Regions from separate parts of the Peribacillus sp. TE19612 genome, predicted to be linked through region 2. Evidence: riboswitches for the same ligand, from Rfam matches in the RefSeq annotation. Region 2 holds a riboswitch; each other region holds the start of a gene.
The links. A riboswitch is a leader RNA that binds a small molecule or an ion and turns the genes downstream of it on or off. The one in region 2 is predicted to bind cobalamin.
Positions count from the first base shown of each region.

Region 1: another riboswitch for cobalamin. It lies ahead of ACZ9AO_RS01605 (energy-coupling factor ABC transporter permease); the one in region 2 lies ahead of ACZ9AO_RS18135 (ABC transporter substrate-binding protein).
Region 3: another riboswitch for cobalamin. It lies ahead of metE (5-methyltetrahydropteroyltriglutamate--homocysteine S-methyltransferase); the one in region 2 lies ahead of ACZ9AO_RS18135 (ABC transporter substrate-binding protein).

Region 1 covers NZ_JBWCCL010000001.1:339,837-343,115, forward strand. The annotation lists gene cbiQ (cobalt ECF transporter T component CbiQ) at 1-535, opposite strand, end outside; gene ACZ9AO_RS01600 (energy-coupling factor ABC transporter substrate-binding protein) at 522-833, opposite strand; gene ACZ9AO_RS01605 (energy-coupling factor ABC transporter permease) at 835-1,578, opposite strand; cobalamin riboswitch at 1,754-1,949, opposite strand; cobalamin riboswitch at 2,151-2,340, shown strand; gene ACZ9AO_RS01610 ((2Fe-2S) ferredoxin domain-containing protein) at 2,492-2,860, shown strand; gene cobJ (precorrin-3B C(17)-methyltransferase) at 2,875-3,279, shown strand, end outside.
Region 2 covers NZ_JBWCCL010000010.1:88,797-92,075, reverse strand. The annotation lists tRNA gene ACZ9AO_RS18145 (tRNA-Arg) at 160-233, opposite strand; partial or broken gene ACZ9AO_RS18140 (polysaccharide deacetylase family protein) at 433-1,310, shown strand; cobalamin riboswitch at 1,397-1,571, shown strand; gene ACZ9AO_RS18135 (ABC transporter substrate-binding protein) at 1,750-2,715, shown strand; gene ACZ9AO_RS18130 (FecCD family ABC transporter permease) at 2,678-3,279, shown strand, end outside.
Region 3 covers NZ_JBWCCL010000005.1:6,413-9,691, reverse strand. The annotation lists gene metE (5-methyltetrahydropteroyltriglutamate--homocysteine S-methyltransferase) at 1-2,014, opposite strand, end outside; cobalamin riboswitch at 2,161-2,352, opposite strand; gene ACZ9AO_RS10250 (potassium channel family protein) at 2,588-3,007, shown strand; gene bcp (thioredoxin-dependent thiol peroxidase) at 3,070-3,279, shown strand, end outside.

The DNA.
Region 1 (3,279 bases), on a different contig from region 2:
ATTGGTGAATGGCCAAAGCCGTATCTAAAAAAATAAAGATGAATCGATAGGTCAATTCTATTAAATCGACCAATAACGAAGGCACTTTAAATTTTCGCAGCACGGATAGGATGACGGTAATGGGTGTAGTTAAGGTAAGGAAATATAAACAGCTGATGCTGCAGAATACGACAGTGATCAAATTGGCCACCGTACCAAAGCTGTCATCGCTGATGAATATTTGCCAATTCCCGATCTTCCAGGACCACCATATATTCGAAATCGAAGTGAATTTACCAGTGAAAGAAAAAAGGATGGTAATGGTTCCTGATAGTATAAAAAATCCTGGTAATAGAAGTAATTTAAGATAATAAGAAAGAGGGATTTTTGCCGCAAAAATGATTAAAGCGCTCATCACCGTAAAAGTGATGAGCGAAACGGCCATATCCCTTACCGTTAACGAAAACAGCAAAAGAGAGAGTGCAAAAACCATCTTTTCCAACGGATGTACATCCTTTAGCCCATTGAAATAGGCATATTTATCAATGAGTAACATGCTTCGATTTTTCGGGAATTTCTTGTTTGGTTTGCTTATTCCTTTGTCTCGTTACACCTATGAAATACCCAATGAAACCAGCTCCGATTGCAGCTTGCAGCGCAAATAATAAGCTTTCGGTTTCTGCACCTGGCGGCTCCCAAATACTGTTGAACCATGGCTTGTATTCCGGCTGGATCTTAGTGATGGCTTCCTCAGCTTCGCCGTCGGCACCGCCAAATTCCGTTCCTTGTTGGGTGATTAACGGTATGGTTGCAAGAATGACAACCAGGAAAAGCAGCAGTAAACTTTTTTTCATTTTAACGGGCCTCCTTAGATAAAACTCGCAGCAATTTCAATTCGCCTAGATTGTATTTTTTCAAGAAATTCATTACGACGACTGTCAATAACCCCTCACTGATGGCCAAGGGAATTTGGGTCAGGGCAAAAATCCCTGCAAATTTACTGAAAGAGGCCATGAATCCTCCTACCTCGGAAGGGAAAGCAAGAGCAAGTTGAACAGAAGTTACCACATAGGTGCCCAAATCCCCAAAAGCAGCTGCCAAGAATACGGCAAGTGAAAAAGACCACCCCAATTTAGTTGCGCCCTTGAAGACAAAGTAAGCAATGAACGGTCCGCAAACGGCCATGGAGAATGCATTGGCCCCTAATGTCGTCAAACCTCCGTGTGCCAGTAAAACAGCTTGAAATAACAGAACGATGGAGCCGACTACACTCATGGCCAATGGTCCGAATAGTATGGAACCTAAACCAACTCCGGTAGGGTGCGAAGAACTTCCCGTAACGGAAGGAATCTTTAGGGCCGATAATATAAATACAAATGCGCCCGATAGGCCTAGTATCATTTTTGTTTCTGGGTTTTCCCTTACTTTGGACCTAATGGACCGGTACCCCAGGATTAAAAATGGAAGCGACACGGCCCACCAGAATATAGCCCATTCTATGGGTAAAAAGCCCTCCATGATATGCATGGCCAATGCCCGTTTCGGGACAAAAAGCAGTAAAATGACAAAATAAATAATTTTCCAATTGGTTCTTTTCATTCTTTCTCCTTTCAACACTTTTAATTGTTCTGATCAATCTTGAGAAGAAAAGCGGCGCCCAAACTAAAAAGCACTTCTCTCAAAGGAAAGAAGTGCGTAATGAACAGGAATTTTGCAACATGAACCAACCTTGGGCCATTCTGCCTGATCCGCACGCCCATCCTCGTAGGCTGAAACAGTTTCACGCTTCATGGCAGGTCTCCTGGCTTTGGTTCATCATCCCATTACATCCTTCCCATCTCATTTGACAGTGGATTAAAGTTAAAGTAATGGAACTTCCCTTTACAGTGGCGGGACCGCTCCGGATTTTCACCGGCTTCCCTTTTAAGCTGAATTCCGAGAAATTCAACACCATGAAACTTATGTAATTATTTAGAAAATTCTCGTATAGTGTACCATAAAGAAATAATTCCAGCTACACTATCTTTTTTTTTGGGTCGAAGTTTGTTGCGAGGAAAGGATTGTAACTGGTTTTACACGTTTAAACTTTTCTAAACAGTCGGAATAAACTATTGAATTTTGACAAAGTTGTTATATGATAGATTAAGTTAGTTGGAAATGTATAATAAAACCAAATATTTCATTTTAAAAGTGCCCTTGTATGAATAATCAAGGGATAATAGGGAAATCGGTGAAAATCCGATGCAGCCCCCGCTACTGTAAACGCTGATGAAATTGTCGATAGCCACTGGCATGATGCCGGGAAGGGACAAAGTAAAATGAAGCGTAAGCCAGGAAACCTGCTTTTAAAATTGCATGATACTTTTCGGAGGGAAAGGTAGAAGGACTATGACGATTTTGGGAGGATTTGGCAAGCTTGCCTTTGGCTCCTCATTCATATAGTTTTTTTAAACCTTGACTCTTATGTTAAGGTTTTTTATTTTGCCTTTTCCCTGAACTCAGGAGGAAGAAGATGACTACTTGGAACTTGACGGGTACAAATACGCATCTGTTGATTTGTAATGGGAGCAGCTGCATGAAAAAGGGCGGGGAAGAAGTAACCCAAGCGATTCGCGATGAAATTGCTTCAAAAGGACTGGATCTGAAAATCCATACAACGAGGACACGCTGTAACGGGAGATGTAAGGATGCCTGCGTAGTTATTGCCTATCCCCAAGGAAACTGGTATCGAGTGGAAACGCCTGATTTCGGTCGGCAGATCGTCAGTAATATCGATGATGGTGAGTTTGTTCCACAGATGATCTATCAATACAAAGACGGGGAAATGACCCCTAATCCAGATTTTCCTGCTCATACGGGTATTTCAAAGAACAAAGCGTAAAAGGAGATGTCTTAATGAGTACAAACGGTAAATTATTCGTCGTGGGCTTTGGGCCCGGGAATTTTGAACACATTACCAAACGTGCCGTCGAAGCCCTTCAAGAAAGTGACTACATCATTGGTTATAAAACTTATGTTGAACTCATTCAGGGACTGCTAACAGATCAAACGATCATTAGTACGGGGATGACCGAAGAGGTATCACGTGCACAGGAAGCGGTGAAACAAGCGGAGCTGGGAAAGAAAGTGGCGGTGATTTCCAGTGGGGATGCCGGAGTTTACGGGATGGCAGGGTTGGTCTATGAAGTATTGATTGAAAAAGGCTGGAAAGAAGAAACTGGAGTGGGCATTGAAGTCATTCCTGGCATCTCAGCAATCAACTCATGTGCGTCTTTACTTGGGGCGCCTGTCATGCACGAT
Region 2 (3,279 bases):
GACATAGAGAAGTAATAGTGAAATGGAATATCACTGTTTCCTACGTTCAGAAGTGCTTTTATCCTACATACAATTTACGGCTTTTACGGTCATACCAACAGAAAAAAACCCTGCTACAACACGGAGAAACCGCATTATAACAGGGCTTATAAACTTTAGCGTCCCAGATAGGAATCGAACCTACGACCTACAGCTTAGGAGGCTGTCGCTCTATCCTGCTGAGCTACTGGGACATATATTAAAGTCGACGACTTATTTATTATATTTCTTATAGGCAAACTTTTCAAGCTAATAGCACATACTTATGAAAAAAAATCCTCATAAATGTTTAGCGCATCGCTAAGCTCTCGTTTTTCCCCTTTTTTCATTAAATGGAATACTTTATTGTTCATGGGTTTTCTGGTACTATTATACTATAAAAAAATCAGGAGAATGATAGTGAAAAAATATAGAGTTTTAAGGATGGCGGCATTGCTGGGAATTTTGATTTTACCTGGATGCACACAAGGGATTTTAGAGGGGATAGGCACAAAGACGGCAGCGCCGATTGCGGAAGATGACATTGAAGTGGCCGAAGCGGCTGAGAATGGGAGCGGGCAGGATTCGGAGGGGCAAATCGAAACGGGAGACTGGATAAAGGCCGAGTCCCCGGTCCAGCTTCCGATATTGATGTATCACAGCATTTCCCAAGGTAATGGCCTTCGGGTTCCAAGGGAGGAATTCCGATCACAAATGGCTTGGCTTCGGGAGAATGGTTACTATACATTATCCCCTGAAGAAGCATTCCTCGTTTTATCCGAGAATCGGATGCCAAGTGAGAAGTGCGTCTGGCTTACTTTTGATGATGGCTATACAGATAACTACACGGAGGCATTCCCGATATTAAAAGAAAATGATATGAAAGCAACTGTCTTCATGATCGGGAAGTCCATAGATAAAAGTCATCACCTGACTGAAAATCAAATGTTGGAGATGAGCAGGGATGGGGTTTCGATTGAAAGCCATACCATCAACCATTTGGAGCTGAACCGCATGACGGCAGAGCAGCAAGAAGCGGAAATGGTTCAGTCGAAGGTGCTGTTCGACCGTATCATCGACCAGGACACGACAGTGCTTTCCTATCCGGTTGGCCGGTATAACGAAGAGAGTCTCAGGCTGTCAGAAGAAGCTGGATACAAGATGGCAGTCACTACCGAACCTGGGGGAGCTTCAAGCGACCAAGGATGCATGCTCTGCATCGAGTTCGGATTTCACCGGGGTTATCGATCAATGGGTTTGCGTCGCTGATTGAAAATGCTTCAAAGCATTGAAGGCGGAAGGGTCATTTCGCACTTGTTCAGAAAAATCATATAATAATCGATTCTTACATGGTGTATAATGAAGGCAGTGAAAATTATATACATATGAACGATTTGGTGTCTTAATGACTTAAAAGGGAAGTTGGTGAAATGCCAATGCGGTCCCGCCACTGTATATGGGAGCTGACGGCAGTGTACCACTGTATGAGATATGGGAAGGTGCCGTTGACGATGACCATGAGCCAGGAGACCTGCCAGAATTCGTACACCTGTAACCTACGCGGATGGGAAGGTGTGTGGCAGACACTAAGAAAGAGTCCGTATTGATATTGTTGCCATGCAAGCATCTTCCGTTTAACGGGAGATGCTTTTTGTTTTGGGGGCATCTTCCAGGATTGGTTTTCTCTGTTAGGTATGAAGAAATTAAATAAAAAGATTGTGGGGAATGAAAATGAAGAAGATTTTTGGTCTGATACTGTTGATGTTACTGACTGCAGGCATGATGGTTGGCTGCGGTGGCGCTGCTGACGAAGGAAATGAAAAGCAGCAAACGAACCATGCACAACACGAGGCTTTCCCGATTACGATTAAAGATGCAAGTGGGGAAAAAGTAACGATAGAAAAAGAACCGAAGAAAATCGTTTCGTTGATACCAAGTAATACGGAAGTGGTCTTTGCACTTGGTTTGGGTAAAAAGGTCGTTGGTGTTTCCGACAATGATAATTACCCGGAGGAAACAAAAGAAATTGAAAAAGTTGGCGGAATGGAAATGAACACGGAGCTGATTGTCTCCATGAAGCCTGACCTTGTTCTTGCACATGCATCAAGTGCCCATAATTCAAATGAGGGTTTACAGCAGCTTAAGGATGCTGGAATAGATGTACTCGTAGTCAATGATGCCCAAAGCTTCGACCAAGTCTATGAATCTATTGAAATGATTGGACAGGCAACGGGAGAACATGATAAGGCAAACGAAATCGTTGCGGGTATGAAAACGAAGCTCAAGGATATCCAGGAAAAAGCCAAGTCCGTAAAGAAAGAGGATAGGAAGACCGTTTTAGTGGAAGTTTCGCCTTCACCGGAAATATACACACCTGGAAAAAATACTTTCATGAATGAGATGCTTCATATTATTTCAGCGGATAATGCGGCTGCTGAATTGGACGGTTGGGCAAAAATTGATGAAGAGTCGATGATTGCTGCAAATCCTGATGTCATCATTACAACGTATGGTTATTATACGAAAGATGCAGTAAGTGAAGTGACGGCCCGAAAAGGATGGCAAGACGTAAATGCTGTTAAGAATGGCCAAGTCTTTGATGTCCATTCTGACTTGGTGACCCGTTCCGGTCCACGCTTAATAGAGGGAGTAGAGGAACTTGCCAAATCAGTCTATCCGAACCAATTCGACAACTAAATGGGCGTTTGCGTATTTGATTGCGTTGTTGATTTTGTTATTCGCAATGACGATAGGCATTTCCTTTGGTTCGGTGCCAGTACCGATTCCCGTACTTATACAAATAATCGGCAAGGAGATTTTCCACTTGCCGATTTCTGCCGATCCGGATGTGATGCTAACGAATATCGTGATGAACATCCGCTTGCCGCGGGTGCTGCTCGCTGGTTTGGTTGGGGCATCACTTGCGATTGCGGGTGCGGCTTTTCAGGGACTGCTCCGGAACCCGCTCGCTGATCCTTACACATTAGGTATTTCATCAGGAGCATCGGTCGGAGCCGTTTTGACAATATTCTTGAATATATCACTGCCATTCATCGGTTTATATACCCTTCCGGCATTGAGTATCTTATGTTCAGTGCTCACGATGCTCTGCGTACTGACTTTTGCAAAAAAAATGGATCGATCGATGAAAGTGGAAACGATCATTTTAACGGGAATCATTTTCAGCTCGTTTTTAAGTGCCTTCATTTCATTGATGATTGCGCTGACGGGTGATGAATTAAGACAAATCATCGGCTGGCT
Region 3 (3,279 bases), on a different contig from region 2:
CGATGGAAATTACATCGGCATCGAGGGAGGAGATGACGTCCATGAAACTGTTGAAGTCGCAATAGCACATATGCGTGTGAATTTGGGTTGTATCCTCCACGCTTGATGTGGATATCAAGAATGAATTCACTGCCCAGTTCAAATACTCGTCGCGATCGCTTTTTTTCAATGGCAGACCTTCTCTAAGTGCAGGCTCATCAACCTGAATCATTTTAATTCCAGCAGATTCCAAGGCAATGACTTCTTTTTCCAAAGCGAGCGCCAGCTGATAGCAAACATTCTCCCTGGAAATATCATCACGGACAAATGACCAGTTCAAAATCGTAACAGGACCTGTCAGCATTCCCTTCACCGTCTTCTTCGTCAGTGATTGTGCGTATACACTTTCCTTGACTGTCATCGGTTCGATGAAATGGATGTCGCCGTAGATGACTGGCGGTTTCACACAGCGGGACCCATAGGATTGTACCCAACCCTTTTCTAAAAAGACGAATCCGCCTAATTTATGGCCGAAGTATTCAACCATATCCGTCCGTTCGAATTCCCCGTGAACGAGAACATCCAAACCGATTTCTTCTTGGATTTCGATCCACCTGCCGATTTCTTCGTTAACGAATGTTTCATATTGCTGGGCTGTCCATTCTCCTCTATTGAATTTCCCGCGTGCTTGTTTAACTTCAAATGTCTGCGGAAAGCTGCCGATTGTAGTCGAAGGGAGAAAAGGCAATTTGAAAAATTCCTGTTGTTTTTGGTAACGGTCTTTAAATGGAAGCTGACGGCCGGCGGTCCTGGTTTTAACCTTTTCGACATTGGATTGTACAGACCCGTGATTACGGACATTTGAATTGGCTAACGTTTGAATCGTAAATATATTGGCATCGACTTTTTCGGCGATTGCTTCAATGCCTTGATTATTCCCTTTGACCAAAAGTGTGATTTCCTCAAGTTTCTCATCAGCGAAAGCAAGGGCCTCTTTCACTTCTTTTGAAAGGGCGGTTTCATTACGAACGGTCACCGGGACATGAAGCAGGGAACAAGAGGGCTGTAGCCAGATTTGGTCCTCGGCTACCTGTTTCTTAAGTGTCTCGATCAATTCGATTTTTTGGGATAAATCAGATAGCCAAATGTTTTTTCCGTCAATCACACCCGCTGCAAGCACTTTGTCCTTCGGGAAACCGAATGCCTCAAGGTTACTTAAATTCCTCCCTTTATCATGTACAAAATCAAGACCGATCCCTTGGACTTGTAATTCGATGACTTCTTGGTAATGTTCCACCGCATCAAAGTATGTTTGTAGCATGATGTTCAGGTTTGGTGCTGCTTCATTCAGTTTTTCATAGAGGTAAGTAACGGTTTGCATATCATCCTTGGAAATGGATGAAACAAGGGAAGGTTCGTCCATTTGAACCCACTTCACGCCTTCTTGCTCCAACTCCCGCAGGATTTGCGTGTATAGGGGAAGCAGGCTCAGGATGATGCCAGGGATTTCTTGTTTATTGAAGCCTTTTGAAAGGGAGAGGAAAGTATAAGGTCCGATCAAAACGGGCTTTGTTTCGATTCCTAGCTTTTCCTTGGCTTCCCGATATGCTGTAAGTGGTTTATTTTCTGTTAAAGTAAGCTGTGCCAGTTTTAATTCAGGGACAATATAGTGATAGTTCGTATTGAACCATTTCGTCATTTCGGAAGCGACTTCATCATTGTTTCCGCGGGCCATTGAATAATAAACGGAAAGGGGGACGCTTCCGCCTTCATATGCTGAATAACGTTCAGGAACAAGACCGAACATGACGGACATATCGAGCATTTGATCATAAAAAGTGAAGTCGTTGACAGGGATGATATCAATGCCTTGTTGCTTCTGTTTTTGTAAGTTGCCTAAACGGATGGCTTTTAGTTGTGACGTAAATTCCGCTTCATCGATTTTACCGGACCAGTAAGCTTCCAATGTACGTTTCCATTCACGATCTTCCCCGATTCGAGGGTAACCCAAACTGCTGCTTTTCAAAATTCCCATCCTCCTACATTCATTTGTTCGAACAATAAAAAAAGCATTCCTAACCGTCAAAAAAGAAAGTTAGAAATGCTTAAAATAAAGAGGCATGCAAAATGCCCCTTACAATTATAAGGTCCCTAACACCTCCCTATCTCCCGTAGGTTAAAACAGTGTTGTCGAGATAGGCAGGTCTCCTGACTTAGGGAATATCATTAGCGGCTGGCCTTCCCGATCCGTTGATCAGTGGCATATTGATTGACGCTAACATTCCCATTACAGTGGCGGGACCGTGCCGGAATTACACCGGACTTCCCTTTTAATCCTAATGAAAATTAGGAACCTATTTCCACATATGAAATTTTGCAAAACCTGCCTTGTTAATTGTTTGCAGGTCAAATATTTATAAAATAAAAATTATTATAAAAATTTAGACAATCTTAACATATCCGACCAAAAGGGTCAACATGGAAAAAAGATTCGGGAAAGTTTCCGTTTAAAGTTTGTCGGTGATAAGGCTGATTCCTAAAAAAGAATATATTGTTTGGACAGGGAGTATGTATAGAGGGAGTGGCGTTTTGAAATGGGGCGTGGGGGATGACTTTCTACATCTTGATTGCAGGAATCATTTTTTGCATGGTGATGAGCATTCGTACGTTATTTCTTGTTGAGTCGGGAGGAAAGAAGTTTTCTCTTGAGGATATGCTGTGGCTTGGCAATTTATATGCGACGATATTAGTTGGATTTGCACTGATATATTTATTATACGAGCTTCAGAATCATTCGGTGATTCTTGATATGGGCAATCGGTTGGATGGGACTTTCTATGAACAATTGAAGACTTCTTTTTATTTTAGTGCGATGACGATGTTTTCTGTAGGGTATGGAGATATAGCCCCGATTGGCATGGGCAGGATGATAGCTACCATTCAGGCCTTCATTGGGTATACACTGCCGGCAGCGTTCGTGATTCGTACGGTGATCGATCTGGAGCAGAAAGATAGGAAGGATAAATGAAAGTTGTGTTTCTTTCGATTATTGGGTACTCTTACCATAATGAAAGAAATGGAGGGTTCAATATGACTGTTAAAATTGGAGAAAAAGCACCTGATTTCAAACTCCCTGCAAACAATGGTGAAATGGTTTCCCTATCGGATTTTAAGGGGAAAAACATTGTTTTATATTTTTACCCAAAAGACATGACGCCAGGTTGCACGACGGAGGCCTGTGATTTCCGGGACCATAATGAGCAATTCGAGGAATTGAACGCGGTCATCCTTGGTATCAGC